Regions from separate parts of the Mesorhizobium sp. WSM4906 genome, predicted to be linked through region 2. Evidence: predicted binding sites of a transcription regulator. Region 2 holds the regulator's gene; each other region holds the start of a gene.
What was found. Region 2 encodes PhoB, which activates phosphate uptake and scavenging genes when phosphate is short. Its sites were predicted from a motif close to TGTCATNNANCTGTCAT; they were not measured.
Positions count from the first base shown of each region.

Region 1: the regulator PhoB is predicted to act here: its motif matches at 4,429-4,445, upstream of QAZ22_RS16470 (esterase-like activity of phytase family protein).
Region 3: the regulator PhoB is predicted to act here: its motif matches at 3,042-3,058, upstream of QAZ22_RS23705 (RNA degradosome polyphosphate kinase).
Region 4: the regulator PhoB is predicted to act here: its motif matches at 882-898, upstream of QAZ22_RS02540 (DUF1045 domain-containing protein).

Region 1 is NZ_CP121355.1:3,466,745-3,472,178, reverse strand. Features, by position in the region: gene QAZ22_RS16495 (ATP-binding cassette domain-containing protein) at 1-15, opposite strand, end outside; gene QAZ22_RS16490 (substrate-binding domain-containing protein) at 102-1,115, opposite strand; gene QAZ22_RS16485 (sugar phosphate isomerase/epimerase) at 1,213-2,118, opposite strand; gene QAZ22_RS16480 (Gfo/Idh/MocA family oxidoreductase) at 2,121-3,152, opposite strand; gene QAZ22_RS16475 (LacI family DNA-binding transcriptional regulator) at 3,346-4,371, shown strand; gene QAZ22_RS16470 (esterase-like activity of phytase family protein) at 4,546-5,434, shown strand, end outside.
Region 2 is NZ_CP121355.1:1,825,397-1,830,830, reverse strand. Features, by position in the region: gene QAZ22_RS08650 (ROK family transcriptional regulator) at 334-1,575, shown strand; gene phoB (phosphate regulon transcriptional regulator PhoB) at 1,878-2,567, opposite strand; gene phoU (phosphate signaling complex protein PhoU) at 2,588-3,295, opposite strand; gene pstB (phosphate ABC transporter ATP-binding protein PstB) at 3,314-4,117, opposite strand; gene pstA (phosphate ABC transporter permease PstA) at 4,114-4,965, opposite strand; gene pstC (phosphate ABC transporter permease subunit PstC) at 4,969-5,434, opposite strand, start outside.
Region 3 is NZ_CP121355.1:4,929,539-4,934,972, reverse strand. Features, by position in the region: gene QAZ22_RS23725 (amino acid ABC transporter permease) at 1-123, shown strand, start outside; gene QAZ22_RS23720 (amino acid ABC transporter ATP-binding protein) at 201-1,004, shown strand; gene QAZ22_RS23715 (FAD-dependent monooxygenase) at 1,477-2,703, opposite strand; gene QAZ22_RS23710 (zinc-finger domain-containing protein) at 2,732-2,977, opposite strand; gene QAZ22_RS23705 (RNA degradosome polyphosphate kinase) at 3,215-5,410, shown strand; gene ppx (exopolyphosphatase) at 5,407-5,434, shown strand, end outside.
Region 4 is NZ_CP121355.1:556,344-561,777, forward strand. Features, by position in the region: gene QAZ22_RS02535 (alpha-D-ribose 1-methylphosphonate 5-triphosphate diphosphatase) at 1-112, opposite strand, end outside; gene QAZ22_RS02540 (DUF1045 domain-containing protein) at 137-844, opposite strand; gene iolB (5-deoxy-glucuronate isomerase) at 992-1,804, opposite strand; gene QAZ22_RS02550 (DUF3329 domain-containing protein) at 2,186-2,398, opposite strand; gene iolE (myo-inosose-2 dehydratase) at 2,463-3,377, opposite strand; gene iolD (3D-(3,5/4)-trihydroxycyclohexane-1,2-dione acylhydrolase (decyclizing)) at 3,550-5,400, opposite strand.

The sequences.
Region 1 (5,434 bases), 1.6 Mb from region 2:
GATGCGTTCGCCCATGCGATCCTCGCTTGAATTGTCCGTCTGCCGGCCTTTTCGCCGGCGGTCCGGCCGGCCGGGTTGATCCCGGCCGACCGCCTGGGAGGTCAACGCAGCGCCTGCTTGGCAAGCTCGGAGACGATCTCGTAGTTCTGCGGCGTGACGAAGCCGGCGCCGGTGTCGACATTCATGGGTGCAAGGCCGAGCACCACTTGCTGGCAGAGGCTCAGGATCGGCAGATAGCCCTGCAGGAACGGCTGCTGGTCGGCCGTGAGCTGCACCCAGCCGCCCTTGAAGCCCTCGACGATCTGCGGGCTGGTGTCGAAGCCGAAATTGAAGATGTCGCCCGGCTTGCGCCCGGCCGCCTGCATATAGGTGGCGACATTGCCGAGCATCTGGCCGCCGGGATAGCCGACCGCCTTGACGTCGGGGTGGTTGAGCAGCGCCGCCGTGATCACCGGAATGGCGAGATTGGGATCGGACGCCCATTCGCCGCTCGGCGGCGAAGAGAGCTGGATCACTTCGACACCCGCCTCCTTCAGCGCCGCGACCGTGCCGCGCTCGCGCGCGCCGCGGTTCTCGTTCTCGAACGGGCCGATCATGATCGCCTTGTCGCCGGCCTTGAGCTTGCCGAGCTTGAAGGCCTCGGCGCCGAGCGCGCGGCCCTGCTGCTCCTGCTGCGCGCCGACATAACCGCCGCCGAACGTCGCCACCACCTTCGGCACCGGCACGTTCTGATACATCATCTTGATGCCGTCCTTATGCGCCTGCTCGGCCAGCGGCATGATCGCGGCATCACCCGGATGGCCCATCATGGCGATGCCGTTCGGCTTGACCGCCACCGCCTCGCGCAGTTGCTGCACCATCTTCTCGACGTCCCACTGGGAGAAGATGTAGTCGACCTTCGGTCCGAGATCGGCCGCCGCCTGCCTGGCGCCGTTATAGACGATGGTGCCGAAGGCATCGCCCTCGGCGCCGCCGACGAAGAAGCGGATATGGACGTCCTTGCACCATTGGGCGTCGAGCGCCTGCGCCGGCAAGGTGGAGACGGCGGCGGCCAGCGCCGTGGCGGCCGCCACCACGGTCGTGCGCAAAAGTGTCGTTCTCATCGCGATGCTCATGCACGTTCCTCCCTTTTGTCCTCGCACATCGAGGGTTTTGACCTTGTTTCGGCGCTTGGCCGCGAGCGTTCGGGCCGGCTCCTCCAGCCGGCCGTTCTCACGCCGGGTTCTGCAGATAAGTCCTGCCTCCCCGGCATTGCTTGAGATGGTCGAGCGCCCGTACCTGACCGGTGATCTCGAGGTCGCCGCGATAGACCGGATCGTGCCAGCCTTCGATGTCGATCGCACCGCGATAGCCGGCGAGCCGCAATTCGCTGATCACCCGCGTCCAGTCGCTGTCGCCGAAGCCCGGCGTGCGCATCTGCACGAATGGCAGGCGGCCGAACACGCCATGCTCGCGGATCACGTCCCAGCGCACCGTCGCGTCCTTGCCGTGGACATGGAAGATGCGCGGCGCCCATTTGCGGATCTGCGGGATCGGGTCGATCAGATAGACGAGCTGATGGCACGGCTCCCATTCGAGGCCCAGATTGTCGTTGGGCAATTCGTTGAACATCAGCTCCCAGGCGTCGGGATTGTGGGCGATGTTCCAGTCGCCGCTCGCCCAGTTGCCGTCCATCGCGCAATTCTCGAAGGCGATGCGCACACCCTTGTCGGCGGCGCGCTTCGCCAATCGCCCCCACACCTCGCGGAAGCGCGGCAGGCTGTCGGTCAGCGGTTTGCCGCGGATGCGGCCGGTGAAGCCGCTGACAGTGGAAGCGCCGAACAGATGCGCATTGTCGATCACCGTCTCCCAGGCCGCCAGCACGCCGCGATCGGTATCGCCATTCTCCAGCGGATTGCCGAACACGCCGATCGAGGACACGGTCACGTCGGCATCGCCGATCGCCTCGCGGATCTCGCCGGCCAGCCGCGGCAGGTCCTTGCCGCCCAGCGTCTGCCAGAAGAAGGGCTGGATGCTTTCGAAGCCAAGCGGCAGGATCTGTCTGATATAGGCGGCCGGATCGTCGAGATTGGCCCGCACCATGGTGCCGATCCTGATGTCGAGAAGCGGGTTTGGCATCGTCATCCTTCCTGGGTCGCGATCGCCACGCGCCGTCCGGTCTCCGCGCTTTCGATGGCGCCGAAGACCATGGCCAGGCTCTTGATGTTGTCGGCGCCGCGCGTTTCGGGCTCGGTCCCGGTTTCGACCGCGTGCATGAAATCTTTGATGATACCGAGATGGCCGCCCACCCGATCGGCGGGGTCGAGCGCCGGCACCTCGATCAGCTGGGTCTTGTCGATGATACCGTCGCGGCCGGACGCAACCACCTCCGCCCTCAGCTCCTCATGGCCGTCCCACAACAGGCTGCCGCGCTCGGCGACGATGCGCCAGCTGCCCTCCCAGCTGGTGCGAAAGCCGTCGGCGCACCACGAGCCGGCGTAGGTGAAGACCTTGCCGCCGCCAAAGTCGAAGACGGCGCTGGCGGACGATCCCTGCCGGTACCAGGAATTGGCCGGCTCCCATTCCTGGCAGTAGACGCCGGCAGGCTCGCCGGCGACCATGTAGCGCGCGGCATCGAAAGTGTGGATCGCCATGTCGAGCAGCAGCACATGGGCCATCTCCTCGCGAAAGCCGCCGAAATGCGGCGCGACGAAGAAGTCGGCATGGATGCTGGTCGGCTTGCCGATGGCGCCGGAGTCCAGAAACCGCCGGATCCGCCTGACATTGGCGACATAGCGGCGGTTCTGGACGACGGCGTGAACGCGTCCGGCGCGACGGGCAGCCTCGATGATGGCGCGGGCATTTTGCGGACTGTCGGCGAGCGGCTTTTCGGTAAGCAGATGGCAATGATGGGCGAAAGCGGAGAAGGCCACTTCGCGCCGGGCCGCGGGAACCACGACGTCGAACACGGCGTCGGGCTTCGTCTGGCCGAGAACGGCGTCAACGCTGGTGCCGACGACGGCGGCGGCAAGCCCGTATTCGCGCGCCCTCGCCTTCGCCCGCTCGGCATCGAGATCGACGAGACCGACGACGGCAAGCCCGTCGATCTGCCTTGCGGCATCGAGCCAGTGCCTGCTCATGGCTCCGCACCCGACCAGGACGACCTTCATCATCCAGCACTCCTCCCGTTCGGCCCCTCCAGGCCGACCGTCACGGCATCCACGGCGTACCGTAAACGTTTTCCCGTAAACGTTTACGACAACACACCCGATGGCGTAGAATGTCAATCACCCACTCGCGAAAATCGTCATCGGCTGCTTGGCCTGAGCGCCGGCCGGTGCTAGCGAAGAAGGGGGAGAACCTGCCTTGGCGTCCAGCATCCACGATCTCGCGCGTCACCTGAACATTTCGATCGGCACCGTGTCGCGCGCCTTGAACGGTCGCGCCGACGTCAATGCCGAGACCCGCCAGCGCGTGCTGGAGGCGGCCAGGAAGCTGAACTATTCGCCCAACCAGTCCGGCCGCAGCCTGCGCCAGGGCGCCACCCGCTCGATCGCCTTCATGCTGCAGCCGCATCCGGGCGACCAGCAATATGGCGAGCCGTTCTTCATTCCCTTCCTGACCGGGCTGCAGGCGCGGCTCGCCGAGTATGACCTAGATCTGATGGTCGTCATGGGTGAGCCAGGCCAATATCAGCAGGAGAGGCTGCGCCGCGTGGTTGAGACGCGCCGGGCCGACGCGGTCGTGTTGGCCAATACACGGCGGGAAGACGATCGGATCGACTACCTCAGCAAGGCCGGCTTTCCCTTCGCCACGCTTGGCCGAAGTCAATCCGGCGGGGACACCTATCCTTCGCTCGATATCGATTTCGAGAGGGCGGGTGATGAAGCCGTCGACCGGCTGGTCGCGCACGGCCACCGCCGCATTGCCGCCATCCGCCCTTCGCTTGATCTCAACTTCGGCTACCTGTTCCTCGACGGCTACCGCAAGGCGCTGAAGAGGCACGGCATCGAAGTCGACCCCGGCCTGATCGCCGACGGCTTCATCAACGAGCCCGGCGGCTACCAGGTGACGCCGCGCGTGATGCTCTCCAAGGACCGGCCGACGGCGATCATCTTCAACAATGACGCCATGGCGCTCGGCGGCTGCAAGGCGCTGGCCGAGATGGGCATCAGGCCCGGCCACGACATAGCGGTGATCGTCATCGTCGACACGCCGCTTTGCCGCTACTTCTCGCCGGCGTTGACCGCCTTCCGTCCGTCGCTGGAGCCCATGGGCCGGCGACTGGCCGAGATGCTGCTCGCCTCGCTCCCTGCCTTCGCCGGCCCGGAGGGACCGCGAACCATCCGCGAGGTCTGGCCGCTGGAGCTGATCGCGCGGGAAAGCGATTGAGCGCTTTTCCCTTCTCCCCTTGGCTTTTCCCTTCTCCCCTTGTAGGAGAAGGGAAACTGTCACGCAACCATCACGTTCAAGTCCTAGACCGCTCGACGGAAACCGGCTCGCCGCATCTTCGATGCCGCGCCCTTCCAGGCATTGGCCGATCTGTTCGTCAAGAAGGGGATATCCATGAAAAGTTTGAACCGCACTGTCTCGCTCGGCATCGCGCTTGCCCTGTTCACCACCCTGACCCCGGCGCTCGCCGACGGCGTCGCCTATGTCAACAAGGGGCTTGTCGGGATCGGCCGCATTCCGGCCAGCCAGAAGGACAAGTTCGGCGAGACCTTCGGTTCGGGCTCCGGCATGTCGATCGACACCAAGTCCTGGACGCGTGACGGCGCCGGCTACAAGGGCTCGCTGTGGCTGCTGCCGGACCGCGGCTACAACGTCGTCGGCACCACAGACTACCGGCCGCGCCTCAACACCATTTCGATCGAGCTGACCCCGACCGCTCCGGGCGCCGCGCCCGCCGCCGGCCAGGAACAGTCGAGCGTCAAGGCGACGCTAGCCGACACCATGCTCTTGACCGACGACAAGGGCGCTGACGCCACCGGCCTTGATCCGCTCAACGGCGTGCGCCCGGCCGCCGGCGACATGCCGATCCTGCCGCAGGCCGACAACGGCAAGCTGGCGCTGGACGACGAGGCGATCGTGCGCCTGCCCGACGGCACCATGTTCATCTCCGACGAATATGGCCCCAACATCTACCGCTTCTCGGCCGACGGTCATCTGATGTCGGCCACCCAGCCGCCGGCGGCTCTGGTGCCGATGCGCCATGGCAAGCCGAACTTCGCTTCCGACAACCCCGGCCCTGGCGCGGCCGAGCCCGATCCGAAGGATCCCGAGACCGGTCGCCAGAACAACCAGGGCCTCGAAGGCATGTCGATGACGCCGGACGGCAAGTTCCTGATCGCGGTGCTGCAGTCAGCGCCGCGCCAGGATGGCGGCGATTCCGGTTCGACGCGCCAGAACACCCGCGCGCTCGTCTATGACGCCTCCGACCTCGCCCACCTCAAGC
Region 2 (5,434 bases):
ACCCAGACTGGCCCCAAGGCCGGTAACAGAGGCTTTTTTTCGAGCCTCGAAAAAACACTGATCCAACGCCGAAGCACTGTCAACTGCGATTCTGATGGTTTTTGAGGTGCCGCGAACTTTTTTTCGAGGCCCGCAATAAATAATGACAGCCTTGGCCGCTTCTGCCACTATCCTGAAAACAGTTGCACAGGAAGCGCGGAGCCGCTGCCGTGGGAACTGAATGAAACAAAATCCAGAGCGGTTCGGTGGTGTTGTATCCGCAACCGAACCGATCTGGCGTGTCGCCGACGGCCCATGCATTATCAAGAGGCCGCGCTGACCGGGAGGAGAAAAATGTCGGTCGGGATCCGCCACGACGACCTGCGCCGGCGCAACCGCGCCATGGTGCTCTCGGCCGTGCGCCGCGCCGGCCAGCCGTCGCGCACGGAGATCGCCGCGACCACCGGGCTCAGCCACTCGACCATTTCGGCAATTTCCTCGGACCTGATCCAGGAAGGCATCCTGGCCGAGAGCAAACCGAGCGAGGCGGCATCGCTGAAGCGCGGCCGGCCGCAGGTCGGCCTCGCCCTCAACCCCGAGGCGGCCGCGGTGGTGACGGTGGTGCTGTCGCTGAATTTCCTTTCCGTCGCCGTCATCGACTATGCCGGGCAGGTCATCGCCGAGGAGCAGCGGCGCCTCGATACGCTGACCATGCCGCGCGACGAGCTGATCGGCGAATGCGTGGCGATCGTCCGGCGCCGGCTGGAAGACCCCGACCTCGATGTCCGCAGCGTCGCCCGCATCGCCATGGGCATCCAGGGCATCACCGATTCCCATGCGCGGGCAATGCTGTGGTCGCCGATTACGCCTTTGACCGACATTCCTTTCGCCGACATCCTGGAAAAGGAATTCGGCATCCCGGCGACCATGGAGAACGACTGCAACATGATGGCGGTGGCGCTGCAATGGCGCGACCCCAACCGCTATCGCGACAACTTCATTGCCATCCTGCTGTCGCACGGCATCGGCATGGGCCTGGTGCTGAAGGGCGAGCTGTTCACCGGCACGCATTCTTCCGGCGGCGAGTTCGGCCACATGATCCATCGTCCAGGCGGCGCGCTCTGCCGTTGCGGACGCCGCGGCTGCGTCGAGGCCTATGCCGGGAACTACGCCATCTGGCGCAGCGCCATGAAGATGAGCGAGGACGCCGAGCCGGTCGACGTCGGCGACGCCGACATGCGGGCGCTTGCCGCCAAGGCGCGGGAGAAGGACGGCCCGGAGCGCGAGGCATACCGCCGGGCGGGCGAGGCGTTGGGCTTCGGCCTCGGCAGCCTGTTCGCGCTGATAGACCCGGCGCCGGTCGCCATGGTCGGCGTCAGCGCCGCCGCTTTCGACCTGATCGAGCCGTCGCTGCGCGAGGCCATCGCCCAGACCGCCGGTGGCCAGCACTCGGAATCGATCTCCTTCGACACTGAGCCGAACGAACTGCCGCTGATCCGCGAGGGCTGCGCCATGCGCGCGCTGACCTTCGTCGACCAGGAGATTTTCGCCCCGGGCGTCCAGGCAAGGGCGGGCGCCGGGAAGAATGTGGCCTGAGCGGCTTTCCGAATCGCCGGAGATTAGCGAAGGCCTTTTGAGCTTTCGTCATTCCAGGGCGGAGCAGGAGCGAAGCTCCGTCGCGAAGACCCTGGAATCCATGCCGTCACCTTGATCGAAATGCGCAGCGGAGCAGAATTCTGCACCGCAGTGCCGCGTCGACGTCACGGAATGGATCCTCGGGTCTGCGCCGCGTCGCTTCGCTCCTTGCTCCGCCCGTGGATGACGAAGCACGAGCGTCTCAGCTACTCACCAACGCATGCGATCCGGTAGCGGACGCGTCAATTCCACGAACGGTGCGCCTAATCCTCGCGGATTGCGTATCCCGCGCCGCGTATGGTGCGGATGACATCGGGCATGCGGCCGTTGTTGACCGCCTTGCGCAGGCGCCCGACATGTACGTCCACGGTGCGCTCGTCGATATAGATCGTCTCGCCCCAGACATTGTCGAGCAACTGGCTGCGCGAGAACACCCGGCCGGGATGCCGCATCATGAACTCGAGCAGCCGGAACTCGGTCGGACCGAGCCTGATCTCGCTCTTCTTGCGGTAGACGCGGTGTGATTCGCGGTCGAGCACGATGTCGCCGACTTTGAGCACGCTGGAAAGCACCTCCGGCTTGGCGCGGCGCAACAGCGCCTTGACCCTGGCCATGAATTCCGGCGTCGAGAACGGCTTGACCAGATAGTCGTCGGCGCCCGTCGAGAGGCCGCGCACCCTGTCGCTTTCCTCGCCGCGCGCCGTCAGCATGATGATCGGCAGCCGTTCGGTCTCGGGCCGCATCCTGAGGCGGCGGCAAAGCTCGATGCCGGAAACCGCCGGCACCATCCAGTCGAGCACCAGGAGATCGGGCACGTTCTCCTGCAGGCGGATCTCGGCTTCGTCGCCGCGGGTGACCACCTCGACCTGATAGCCTTCGGATTCGAGGTTGTAGCGGAGCAGCACCCCCAGCGGCTCCTCGTCCTCCACCACCATGATGCGTGGCGCGATCATTTAGCAGGTACCTTCGTTTGTCAGGCCGCCGGCGCCGACATCGCCGTCTCGTCCTGCTTCGGACGGTTTGCGGGCAATTGGGTGCCGGTCAGCACATAATAGGCATTCTCGGCGATGTTGGTGACGTGGTCGCCGATGCGCTCCAGATTCTTGGCGCAGAACAGGAGATGCGTGCAGGCCGTGATGTTGCGCGGATCCTCCATCATGTAGGTCAGGAGCTCGCGGAAGACGGAGGTGTATTTGACGTCGATGCGCTCGTCGTCGTTCCGGAGCTTGGCGAGCGCCGTGGCGTCGCCCACCGTGTACTCCTCGATCACGCCCTGGACCTGGATCAGCACCAGCTGCGCCATCGAGTCGATGGAGTGCGACAGGTCGCGCGGCGCGGCGCTGACGCCGACGGAGCCGACGCGCTTGGCGATGTTCTTGGCGAGATCGCCGATGCGCTCGAGGTCGCCGGCCATGCGGATCGCGCCGACCACGCTGCGCAGGTCGTCGGCCATCGGCTGGCGCTTGGCGATCAAGGTGATGGCGCGATCGTCGAGCTCGCGCTGGCGCGCGTCCATGATGGCGTCGTCGGAGACCACGCGCTGCGCCAGCGCGTTGTCGGAATTGAGCAGGGCCTTGGTCGACGCGCCGACCATCGAGCCGGCGAGATCGCCCATGTCACGGATAAGCTGGCTGATCTGCCTCAGATCCTCGTCGAAGGAAGCGACCGTATGGGCCATGATTATGTCCTCGTATGAAACTCAGCCGAAGCGGCCGGTGATATAGTCCTGCGTGCGCTTCTCGCGAGGCGAGGTGAAGATCTTCTCCGTCCGGTCGAACTCGACCAGCTCGCCGAGATACATGAACGCCGTCTGCCGCGACACGCGCGCCGCCTGCTGCATGTTGTGGGTGACGATCACGATCGTGTAGTCGGCCTGCAGCTCGTCGATCAGCTCTTCGATCTTGGCGGTCGACAGCGGGTCGAGCGCCGAGGCCGGTTCGTCGAGCAGGATGACCTCCGGCTTCACCGCCACGGTGCGGGCGATGCAAAGCCGCTGCTGCTGACCGCCGGACAGGCTCTGGCCGCTGGCGTTGAGCTTGTCCTTGACCTCGCTCCAGAGCGCCGCGCGCTTCAGCGCCGACTCGACCCGGTTGTCCATCTCGGCCTTGCTGATCTTCTCGTACAGCCTGACGCCGAAGGCGATGTTCTCGTAGATCGACATCGGGAACGGCGTCGGCTTCTGGAACACCATGCCGATCTTGGTCCTGAGCAGGTTGAGGTCCTGCGAGCGGTCGAGGATGTTCTTGCCGTCGAGCAGCACCTGGCCTTCCGCGCTCTGCTTCGGGTAGAGCTCGTAGATGCGGTTCAGCACGCGCAGCAGAGTCGATTTCCCGCAGCCCGACGGCCCGATGAAGGCGGTGACGCTGCGCTCGGGCAGCGACAGGTTGATGTCCTTCAGCGCCTTCGACTGGCCATAGTAGAAGTTGAGGTTCTTGACCTCGATCTTGGCCTTCTCGACGGCCGTGTCGGCTACGTTAAGGTCGGTGGACAACATCGGTTTCATCTGTCCTCTCTGCGTCCGGTAAGGCTGCGGGCGAAGATGCTCAGCCCGAGAACCGTCAGGGTTATTATGAGTGCGCCCGTCCAGGCCAGCTGCTGCCATTCCTCATAGGGGCTGAGCGCAAACTGGAAGATGGTCACCGGCAGGCTGGCCATCGGCGCGTTGAGATTGCTCGACCAGAACTGGTTGTTGAGAGCGGTGAAGAGCAGCGGCGCCGTCTCGCCGGAAATGCGGGCGATCGCCAGCAATATGCCGGTGACGATGCCGGAAAGCGCCGCGCGATAGGCGACCGAGCGGATCACCACCCAGCGCGGCGCGCCGATGGCGGTGCCGGCTTCGCGCAAAGCGTTGGGCACAAGGTTGAGCATGTCTTCGGTGGTGCGCACCACGACGGGGATCACCAGGATCGACAGCGCGACGGCGCCGGCTATCGCCGAGAAATGGCCCATCGGCCGCACCATCAGCTCATAGACGAACAGGCCGACGATGATCGACGGCGCCGACAAGAGGATGTCGTTGATGAAACGCACCACCGTGGTGAGCCGCGAGAAGCGCCCGTACTCCGCCATATAGGTCCCGGCGAGCACGCCGATGGGCGTGCCGACGACGATGCCGATGATGGTCATGATGATGCTGCCATAGATGGCGTTGAGCAGGCCGCCGGCGTCGCCGGGCGGCGGCGTCATTTCTGTGAACACCGCCAGCGAGACGCCGGAGAGCCCCTTGTAGACCAGCGCGCCAAGGATCAGCGCCAGCCAGGCGAGGCCGATGCCCGCCGCGACGACGCATAGCGCCATCATCACGGCATTCTTGCGCTTGCGGCTTTGGTGGAGCGATGCGGCGGTCGACATCGGTCAGGCTCCCGTGCGGCTATCGATGCGCAACAGCATGTAGCGTGCGAGCGCGAGGATGATGAAGGTGATGATGAACAGGATCAGGCCGAGCGCCACCAGCGACGACGTATAAAGCTCGCCATCGGCCTCGGTGAATTCGTTGGCGATGGTGGCCGAGATCGTCGTGCCCGGCGCGAACAGCGAGGCGCTGATGCGGTGCGCGTTGCCGATGACGAAGGTGACCGCCATCGTCTCACCGAGCGCGCGGCCGAGACCGAGCATGACGCCGCCCATGATGCCGACGCGGGTGTAGGGAATGACCACGCGCCGCGTCACTTCCCAGGTCGTGCAGCCGATTCCGTAGGCCGATTCCTTGAGCACCGCCGGCACCGTGTCGAACACGTCCTTGGTGATCGAGGTGATGAACGGCAGCACCATGATGGCGAGGATGAGCGATGACGTCAGCAGGCCGATACCGTAGGGCGGA
Region 3 (5,434 bases), 3.1 Mb from region 2:
ACGCCGCAGACCGCCAGGTCCGGGCTGATCTTCGCCGCCTTCGTGTTCTGGCTGTTCTGCTTCGGCATGTCGCGCTATTCAATGTACACCGAACGCCGGCTCGACACCGGCTACAAACGCTGATGCATGTCGCCCAAAAGCCCGTAGCGGTTTTGGGACAACGACATGCATCAAATCGAACGATAAAAGGGGAATTGGCCATGGCCACCGAAAACGCCGTCAGCGCCGAAGAAATCAAGGTCGATGCCAAGAAGATGCATATCTCGACCACCGATGTCGCCATCGACATCATCGGGATGCACAAATGGTATGGCGAGTTCCATGTGCTGAAGGACATCAACCTCAAGGTGATGCGCGGCGAGCGCATCGTCATCTGCGGTCCGTCCGGCTCCGGCAAGTCGACCATGATCCGCTGCATCAACCGGCTGGAAGAGCATCAGAAGGGCAAGATCATCGTCGACGGCAAGGAACTCACCAACGATCTGAAGAAGATCGACGAGGTGCGCCGAGAGGTCGGCATGGTGTTCCAGCACTTCAACCTGTTCCCGCACCTCACCATCCTGGAGAACTGCACGCTGGCCCCGATCTGGGTGCGCAAGACGCCGAAGAAGCAGGCCGAGGAAATCGCCATGCATTTCCTGAAGCGCGTCAAGATCCCGGAGCAGGCCAACAAATACCCCGGCCAGCTGTCCGGCGGCCAGCAGCAGCGCGTGGCGATCGCCCGCTCGCTCTGCATGAACCCGCGCATCATGCTGTTCGACGAGCCGACCTCGGCGCTCGACCCCGAAATGATCAAGGAAGTGCTGGAGACGATGGTTGGCCTCGCCGAGGAAGGCATGACCATGCTTTGCGTCACCCACGAGATGGGCTTTGCCCGCAAGGTCGCCAACCGCGTCATCTTCATGGATCAGGGACAGATCGTCGAGCAGAACACCCCGGCCGAGTTCTTCGACCATCCGCGTCATGAGCGCACGAAACTGTTCCTGTCGCAGATCCTGCACTGAGCGATCGGAGAGCGATTTTGAGAAGCCCGGCCGGCGGCGCCGAAGCTGCCAATCTCCCCCCAAGTGGTCTAGGGGATGCACACATCTTCTGTGACCGGCGTGACTGATCGGGCTGGAGGCTTGATTGCCACGTGGTTCCGCCAATCCGTCGCTGCTTCGCAGCGCCACCTTTCCCCCCTCCGGAGGGAAAGGAAGGGAGCGTTGCTGGACGAGCGCTGGCGGTAAAACGCTTGGCGCCTTTCCTCTACCCCGTCGATCGGGGGAGAGGTGGCTCGGCGAAGCCGAGACGGAGTGGGGGTCGACCAGCGCTGCGTTGGACAGTCATGCGCCAAGCCATGCACGCTATCGCCAAAGACCAGCCGCTTGGAAATGTGTGCATGTCGTAGCCCAAGTGGTGGAGATGTCCGGCAGGACAGAGGGGGGTGCTGTCCCGCCGGCCAATCCAATTTTGTCGGCCACCCACTAAAAGCCCCTACCGCCTCACAACCTTCTCCTCCCACCCGTAAAGCCAATCCAGATCCGCGGCGAGCTTCTCTGCCGGCCGTGTCGCCAGCACCAGGTTGCGGGCGATGGCCACCGGGCCCCAGGCGTGCCAGGCGAGGCGGTTGAGCGCGCCGCGCCCGAGCACCTTTTCGATGCGCGGGCGCCTGAGCTTTTCCCAGATGGTGAGGCTTTGCTTCGGATCGCTGGCTGCGATCAGGTTGGCGAGCATCGAGGCGTCCTCAATTCCCATCGCCGCGCCCTGCGCCGCGAACGGCGTCATGGCATGCGCGGCATCGCCGATCAGCGCGATGCCCTCCGGCATCGTCCAACGCCGTTGCTCGACGGTGTGGATCGGAAACGCTGTCCATGGTCCGGCGAGCGCGGCAAGCCGCGCCAGGGCCGCCGACGTGCCGCGCATGGCGCCGGCAAGAATGGCGGGGTCGGCATGGCCGGACCAGCCTTCCGCGATGCGCTCGCCCTTGGTGAAGGCGGCCAGGTTGACGGCGCTGCCCTTGCTCACCGGATAGGCGACCATATGGAAGCCCGGGTGCAGGAAGGTGGTGACGCAGTCGCCCGCGCCGGTCGCCGCAAAGGCCTGGCCGGCGGCGCTTTCCGCCGCCACCGTGGCGCGCCAGGCGAGCTCGCCGGAGAAGCGGTTCTTCCCGAAAGCTGAATCGATGCCCGCAAGCTGCCTGCGAACAGTCGACCAGACGCCGTCGGCGCCGACCAGCAGGTGTCCGGCGGCCTCGATCTTTCCGCCATCCGTTTCGGCTGTGACGGCGATGTTTTGCGGCTCGACAGTGATGTCCGTCACCCGCGCGCCGGTGACGAGTTGGATCTCGGGCAGCTCGGCCATCCGCATTGTCAGCGCAGTGTGCAGATCGGCGCGATGCGCGACCAGATAGGGCGCGCCCCAGCGGTTCTCCCCAGCCTGGCCCAGCGGCACCCGCGCCAGCTCGCGCAAGGTGGCGGCGTCCTTCAGCACCACCGCTTCCGGCCTGACGGCGCTTGTCGCCAAGCGGTCGAGCACGCCGAGCCGGCGCAGGATGCGGGTCGCGTTGGGGGAAAGCTGGAGCCCGGCGCCCACCACTTCGAGCTGCCTGGCCTGTTCCAGCACGGTCACGACGCAACCGCGCTCGGCAAAGGCGAGCGCCGCAGTCAGGCCAGCTATGCCGGCCCCGGCGATGACGACCTGCCGGGACCGCGCTTCAGTCATGATCTGGCAATCATCCGCGACCTGCTAGTCAGGCGGCCTGGTCGATATAGAGGCAGCCGGCAGGCTCCGTTTCCGTCGCCTTCAGCTTCGGCGAATAGCGGTAGAGCGTCGAGCAGTAGGGGCAGACCTTCTCATCGTCGTCGCCCATGTCGAGGAATACATGCGGATGGTCGAAAGGCGGATTGGCGCCGGTACACATGAATTCCTTGACGCCGATGTCGATGACCGGATGGCCCGCATCGTTCTGGAAATGGGGAATGGAACCGCCTGCCATCGTCGTCTCCTTCAGTTCGGACCCGTTTGCATCTGGATCATAACCTGCCAGTTTGCAAGATCGATGAAATGAAACTGTCGCAAAAGGCTGGCAGAGGATAAGTTGAGCCGGTTAAGCGCATGACCTCGGGGAACTACCGATTCCGTGACATCATGCGTCATGAAAGCGTGTTAGAGCGTCGGTCACGCGTCCGGCGGTGTATGGCGCTCCAAAAGGGACGGTTGCGGGCAAGGAACCATGAATGAACTGAAACCGGTACAGAGCGAATTCGTCACCGTCGAGGCGGCAAGCCCCGACGGCGGGAATCCCGACCGTTTCGTCAACCGCGAGTTCTCCTGGCTGCAGTTCAACCGGCGCGTGCTGGAGGAATCGCTGAACGAGCACCATCCGCTGCTCGAGCGCGTCCGCTTCCTGTCGATCTCGGCCGCCAATCTTGATGAGTTCTTCATGGTCCGCGTCGCCGGTCTCGCCGGCCAGGTGCGCGAGGGCATTGTGCTGAAGAGTCCGGACGGCCGCACGCCCGAGCAGCAGCTCGAGCAGCTGCTGCGCGAGGTCGAGCGACTGCAGGAAGACCAGCAGAAGAGCCTGTCGACCTTGATGGAGCTGCTCAACAAGGAAGGCATCGAGAGCATCACCCGCGACGCGCTCAGCAAGGACGAGAAGGCCTGGCTGGAAGAACATTTCCAGGAACAGGTCTTCCCGGTGCTGACCCCGCTGTCCATCGACCCGGCGCATCCGTTCCCGTTCATCCCCAATCTCGGTTTCTCGATGGCGCTGCAGTTGCGCCACCGCAAGAATGGCGAGGAGATGAGCGCGCTGCTGCGCTTGCCGGTGGCGCTGCGGCGCTTCATCCGTCTGCCCGACCGCAAGCACCACGTGCGCTTCATCCCGCTCGAGGAAGCGGTCGGCATCTATATCTCCAAGCTGTTCCCCGGCTATGAGGTCAAGGGCTCCGGCACGTTCCGCATCATTCGCGACAGCGATATCGAGGTCGAGGAAGAGTCGGAGGATCTCGTGCGCCTGTTCGAGACGGCGTTGAAACGCCGTCGTCGCGGGTCCGTGATCCGCATCGAATTCGACACGCTGATGCCGGCCGAGTTGCGCGACTTCGTCGCCGGCGAACTCGGCGTTTCGGCAAGCCGCATCAGCGTCTTGACCGGTCCGCTGGCGCTCAACCAGATCTCCGAGATCGTCGCCATCCCGCGTGACGATCTCAAATTCACGCCCTACAATCCGCGTTTTCCCGAGCGCATCCGCGAGCATGGCGGCGACTGCCTGGCCGCTATCCGCGAGAAGGACATCATCGTCCACCACCCCTACGAATCCTTCGACGTGGTGGTGCAGTTCCTGCGCCAGGCGGCGGCCGATCCGGAAGTGGTGGCGATCAAGCAGACGCTCTACCGTACCTCGAACGACAGCCCGATCGTGCGCGCGCTGATCGACGCGGCCGAGGCCGGCAAGTCGGTGACGGCGCTTGTCGAGCTCAAGGCGCGCTTCGACGAGGAGGCCAACATCCGCTGGGCGCGCGACCTCGAGCGCGCCGGCGTCCAGGTCGTCTTCGGCTTCCTGGAGTTGAAGACCCACGCCAAGATGTCGCTCATCGTGCGCCGCGAGGACGGCAGGTTGCGCAACTACGTGCATCTCGGCACCGGCAACTATCATCCGGTCACGGCGCGCATCTACACCGACCTGTCCTTCTTCACCACCGATCCGACGATCGCGCGCGACGTCGCGCAGATCTTCAACTTCATAACCGGCTATGCCGAGCCGGCCGAAGAGATGCGCCTTGCCGTGTCGCCCTTCACGCTGCGCAACCGAATCCTGAGACACATCTCCGATGAGATCGTCCATGCGCGCGAGGGCCGGCCGGCCCGCATCTGGATGAAGATGAACGCGCTGGTCGACCCGATCGTCATTGACGCGCTCTATGACGCCAGCCGCTCCGGCGTCGAGGTCGACCTCGTCGTGCGCGGCATCTGCTGCCTGCGGCCGCAGGTGCCGGGCCTGTCCGAGAACATCAGGGTGAAGTCGATCGTCGGCCGCTTCCTGGAGCACAGCCGCATCTTCTGCTTCGGCAACGGCCACGGCCTGCCATCCGACGAAGCGATCGTCTACATCTCGTCCGCCGACATGATGCCGCGCAATCTCGACCGCCGCGTCGAAACCCTGGTGCCGATCACCAATCCAACTGTGCATGAACAGGTGCTTGGCCAGATCATGCTCGGCAACGTCATGGACAACCAGCAAAGTTTCGACGTATTGGCTGACGGCACCTCCCGGCGCGTCGTGCTGGAGGAGGGCGAGGAACCGTTCAACGCGCAGGAATATTTCATGACCAATCCGAGCCTCTCCGGACGGGGTGACGCGCTGAAATCGCATGCGCCCAGGCGCATCGCCCAGTTCAAGCGCCGCAAGAAGAACGCCGCCGCGTGATTTCAGTCTCCCAGGGCCGGCTCC
Region 4 (5,434 bases), 1.3 Mb from region 2:
CGGCGCCCGGCTCGATCGCGGCGATCTGGCCATCGCGCAGCAGCAGCGAGCCCTCGACGATCTCGTCGGGCAGCACGATGCGGGCATTGGTGAGGAAGGTTTCGGCGGTCATTTCAGGCGATCCTTAGTCTCGGTATCAGGCGGTTTTTCTGGCCGGGCGGCGGCCAAGCGCATGGTGGGAGAGCACCATGAAAGGGGCGCCCGGTTCGGTCTCGACGAAAAGCGTCAGCGCGTCCACCGGCACCGGGTGCTGCAGCACGTCCGCGAACAGACTGTCGATTGCTGCACGAAGACGTGGGCTTTCCTGTGGCCCGACGCGGCCGGACAGCGTCATGTGGAAGCGGAACGTCTCGAAAACGTAAGGATAGCCCCACTGGCAGAGGTTGCGGAACTCGTCCGGCTTCAGCGAGTCGGGGCTGCGGCGCTCGATCTCGGCTTCGGTCAGCGGCGCGCGGAAACGGTCGAAAGCGCGCACAACCTCGCCGGCGAAGCTGTTGAGAGGATCGAACGGCGCTTCCGGCACCAGGGCGAAAAAGCCGTCGATCTGACCGACGACGAGACGCGGAATGACGACCGGCGGCGTCGCCTCGGCGAAATCGTCGAGCGCCGCGCGCAGCGAGGTTTCGGTCTCGTTCGGCGCCAGCCGAAACGGCGCCTTCAGCGTCGCATGGAAGCCGTAGCGCCTGGCCGAAGCCGTGTGGAAGGCAACTTCCGCCGCCGACAGGTCGGCCACGGCCTCGACCGGCCGCGTCGCCGCGCCGAAGGGGTCGCGTCCAAGCCAATTGGCGGCGATACGCGCCAGCGGCTCGTCCTGCCGTGGGGTGAAATAGATGGCGTAGCGCATGAAAGAACCTCGTCAGACCCCGCCATAGGTGATTTCCATGACGGATTGACGAAGCTTTCATGGGTTTTCGAAGGCAGACAGCCCCCGACAGTCCTTAGCCGACGATTTTCTCGAACTGGACCAACAGGTTGAGCTCGATGAAAAATCTCAGGCCTTCATCAGCCACTCGTGCTCGGCCGCGTTGTGGAATTTCCACGTCCGCTTCGGGCCGGCCATGACGTTGAGATAATAGAGATCATAGCCGTGGCAGGCCGCGCAGGGGTGGTAGCCCCTGGGCACCAGCACGACATCGCCGTCCTCGATCGCCATCGCCTCGTCCAGGTCGCGCACGCCGTTCCTGTCGGCATCGGTGTAGACGCGCTGGAAGGCGAAGCCCTGCGGCGGGTTGAGGCGGTGATAATAGGTCTCCTCCAGATAGGATTCCGCTGGGAGATTGTCCCGGTCGTGCTTGTGCGGCGGATAGCTGGAGGTATGGCCGCCGGGTGTGATGACCTCGACCACCAGCAGCGAGTCGGCCGGCTTGCCCTCGGGCAGGATGTTGGTGACGTAGCGCGTGTTGGTGCCCTTGCCGCGCACCTCCTGGCCGAGATCGTCGGGCGAGATGACACGGGCCGGCAGGCCGCCGCCGAGGCCCGGCGCCGAGCAGACGGCGAGCTCCAGGTCGGTGTCGGCGATCACCGACCAGTCGGAGCCTTGCGGCACATAGACCGACCAGGGCTTGCCTTCGAACGGCGACATGCGCTCGCCGAGCAGGCCGAGCTCCTTGCCGCCGGCCGAGACCTTGCCCTTGCCGGTGACGAAAACCAGGCAGACTTCGCGCTCGCCCGTCTTGCCGGACGCGGTCTCGCCTGGCCGCAGCCGATGCAGATCGAAACCGACATAAGTCCAGCCGGCGCTTTGCGGGGTGACGTGAGCGACGTGGCCGTGGCCCTTGTCGGCCTTGACGAGCAGTTTCGACATTTTTGTCTCTCCTATGCCTGTTGGCTCTGGTGGTTTGGCGCACCAGAGATTTCACCAGCTGAGGAATCCGCCCCAAACCTTCGGGATTGGCCGTAGCCTCCAAACTTCGTCATCCTAGGGCGAAGCAGGAGCGAAGCTCCGTCGCGGAGACCCTAGGATCCATGCCGTTACCTTAGTCGAAGGGCGCACCGGAGCAGAATTCTGCACCGTTACAACTACCTTCAAAGTCACGGCATGGATCCTGGGTCTGCGCTGCGTCGCTACGCTCCTTGCTCCGCCCTAGGATGACGAAGCGAGGGGCGTTCCGGCCAATCGCCAACGCAAACGAACCGTCACCCACGCAACATCCAATACAAAAGAACCTCCAGTCCATCGACCGCTTCAATCCTTCGGCTCGGCGGGGGGCTTGTCCTCCTCGACCGGCTTGTAGAGGTAGAAGAACTGCCACACCGCGTAGCCGGCGAAGCCGAGCGCGATGACGCCCCAGAACGGCGTACCGGAGGCGAACTCGATCACCGACCAGACCAGACAGACGGCGACGACGGCGATGCGTCGCCATAGCGGCCGGAAGAAGGGGTGCTCATAGTCTTTCATAGCGCCAATCCAGGATTTGCCCAAAGCGCAACGGATAAACCGCGCGCCGTGGCAAATCCACCGTCTAGGCCGGGAAGCCTTGCGTCTCCACCGTATAGCCGGCGGCCGTCATCACCCGCATCAGCTCCTTGTGGCCGACCTGAGCCATCTTCAGCGGCGGGTTCTTCTTCGGATCCTGCTCGGCCTCGACCACGAACCAGCCTTCGTAGCCGTAGTCGGCGAACTTCTGCACGATGGCGCCGAAATCGAGCGAGCCGTCGCCGGGCACGGTAAAGGCGCCAAGCGCCACGGCATCGAGGAAGGACTGCTTGGTGCGGTCGAGCCCGTCGATCACGCCCATGCGCACATCCTTCACATGCACGTGGTTGATGCGCTTGTGGTGGTTGTCGATGGCGCGCAGCACATCGCCGCCGGCAAAGGCAAGATGGCCGGCATCGAGCAAAAGCGGAATGCCTTCGCCGGAATTGCGCATGAAGGCGTCGAGCTCCGGCTCGGTCTCGACCACCGCCGCCATGTGGTGGTGGTAGGAGAGCGGCATGCCCTGGTCGGCGCACCATTCGCCGAATTCGGTGACGCGGCGGCCATAGGCCTTCATCTCGTCGTCGGAAAGCTTCGGCTTGGTGGCCAAAGGCTTGGAGCGGTCGCCCTGGATGGAGCGGCCGACCTCGCCATAGACGATGCAGGGCGCGCTCACCGCCTTGAACAGGTCGATCATCGGCTGGATGCGATCCTTGTTCCTGGCCAGATCCTCATTGACCAGCGTGCCGGAAAACCAGCCGCCGCAGAGCGTGACGTCGGCCTCCTTCAGGATCGGCAGCATCACTTTCGGATCGTTGGGGAAACGGCGGCCCATCTCCATCCCGGTGAAGCCGGCCGAGCGCGACTGGCGCAGGCACTCCTCCAGCGACACGTCATCGCTCAATTCCACGAGATCGTCGTTCCACCACGCGATGGGGGACATGCCCAGTTTGGCTTTCAAGTCGTCACTCCAAGTTCGGATCGTTCCATTTTCGCTCGTCGGCGCTGCCCCTCATCCGCCTGCCGGCACCTTCTCCCCGTGAAGCACGGGGAGAAGGGACAAGCTCCAGCGCCGGCGTCCCCCTCTCCCCGTGAAGCACGGGGAGAGGGAAGGGTGAGGGGCGGCGCCAGCGTCAATCACCTGCACTCTGCATCTGCTTTTTGTCCTCATACGCCTTGCGCGCGGCGTTGACCTGGGGCCGCGACGAGACCTCCGGCACGGCGACATCCCACCAGTGGCCGCCGGCTTCGGTCGACACCAGCGGATCGGTGTCGATGACCAGCACGGTGGTCTTGTCGTTGCCCTTCGCCTTGGCCAGCGCCGTCTCCAGCTCGGCGATCGACGCCACCTTCTCGGCGACGGCGCCGAGGCTTGCGGCATGAGCCGCGAAGTCGACATCGGGCATCACCTCGTGGCGGGCGTCCTTGAGCAGATTGTTGAAGTTGGCGCCGCCGGTCGCCATCTGCAGCCGGTTGATGCAGCCATAGCCGCGGTTGTCGAGCAGCACGATGGTGAGCTTCAAGCCGAGCATCACCGAGGTGGCGATCTCGGAGTTGAGCATCAGATAGGAGCCGTCGCCGACCATGACGACGACTTCCTGATCGGGCTTCGCCATCTTGACGCCGAGGCCGCCGGCGATCTCGTAGCCCATGGTCGAGAAGCCGTATTCGGCATGATAGGAGCCCGGCGTTCCCGCCTGCCAAAGCTTGTGCAGTTCGCCCGGCAACCCGCCTGCGGCGTGCAGCAAGGTGACGCCCGAGCCCATCGCGCGCTGCACGGCGCCGATCACCTGCGCATCGGAAGGATAGGCTGCATTGGTCGAAGCCGTCACCTTGGCGGCCGCTGCCTGCCATTCCTTTTTGCCCTTCAGCGCGTCGTCGGTCCAGGCGGTCGGCGCCTTCCAGCCCTTCAGCGCGGCGCTGAGCTCGGCCAACCCTTCGGCCGCGTCTGCGACCAGCGGCAGCGCCCAATGCTTGCCGGCGTCGAAACCTTGCGTGTTCAAGCCGATGATGGTGCGGCCGGCATTCTTGAACAGCGCCCAGGACCCGGTGGTGAAATCCTGCAGCCTGGTGCCGACGGCGAGAACGACATCCGCCTCTTCCGCCAGCCGGTTGGCGGCGGAGGTGCCGGTGACGCCGACGGCGGCCATGTTGAGCGGATGATCATCGGGGAGCGAGGACTTGCCGCCTTGCGTCTCGCAGACCGGAATGCCGGCGCCCTGCACCAGCTTGGCCAGTTCGCTGGAGGCCTGCGAATAGAGAACGCCGCCGCCGGCGATCACCAGCGGCTTCTTGGCGCCTTTCAGCGCCGCCACGGCGGCGGCCAGCTCGTTGCGGTCGGGGCGAACCCTGCGCGGCGTCCAGACGCGCTCGGCAAACAGGCTTTCCGGATAATCATAGGCTTCGGCCTGCACGTCCTGGCAGAGCGAAAGCGTGACCGGGCCGCATTCGGCCGGATCGGTCAGCACCTGCATGGCGCGGTTCAGCGCCGGGATGATCTGCTCCGGCCGCGTGATGCGGTCGAAATAGCGCGAGACGGGGCGGAAGCAGTCGTTGACGCTCGCCGTACCATCGGAGAAATCCTCGGCCTGCTGCAACACCGGGTCGGGCAAGCGATTGGCGAAGACATCGCCGGGCAGCAAAAGCACCGGCAGCCGGTTGACGTGGGCGAGCGCGGCAGCCGTCACCATGTTCAGCGCGCCCGGGCCGATCGAGGTGGTCGCGGCCATGAAGCGGCGGCGGAAATTCGCTTTGCCATAGGCGATCGCCGCGTGCGCCATCGCCTGTTCGTTATGGGCGCGGAAGGTCGGCAGCTCGTCGCGCACTTGATAGAGCGCCTCGCCGATGCCGGCGACGTTGCCATGGCCGAAGATCGCCCAGACGCCGCCAAAGATCGGCACCTTTTTGCCGTCGATCTCGGTCATCTGGCGGCTGAGAAAGCGGGTCAGCGCCTGCGCCATGGTCAGGCGAACGGTCTCGGTCATTGTCGTTTCCTCCGGCTTTCCTTGTGCCGTCTTG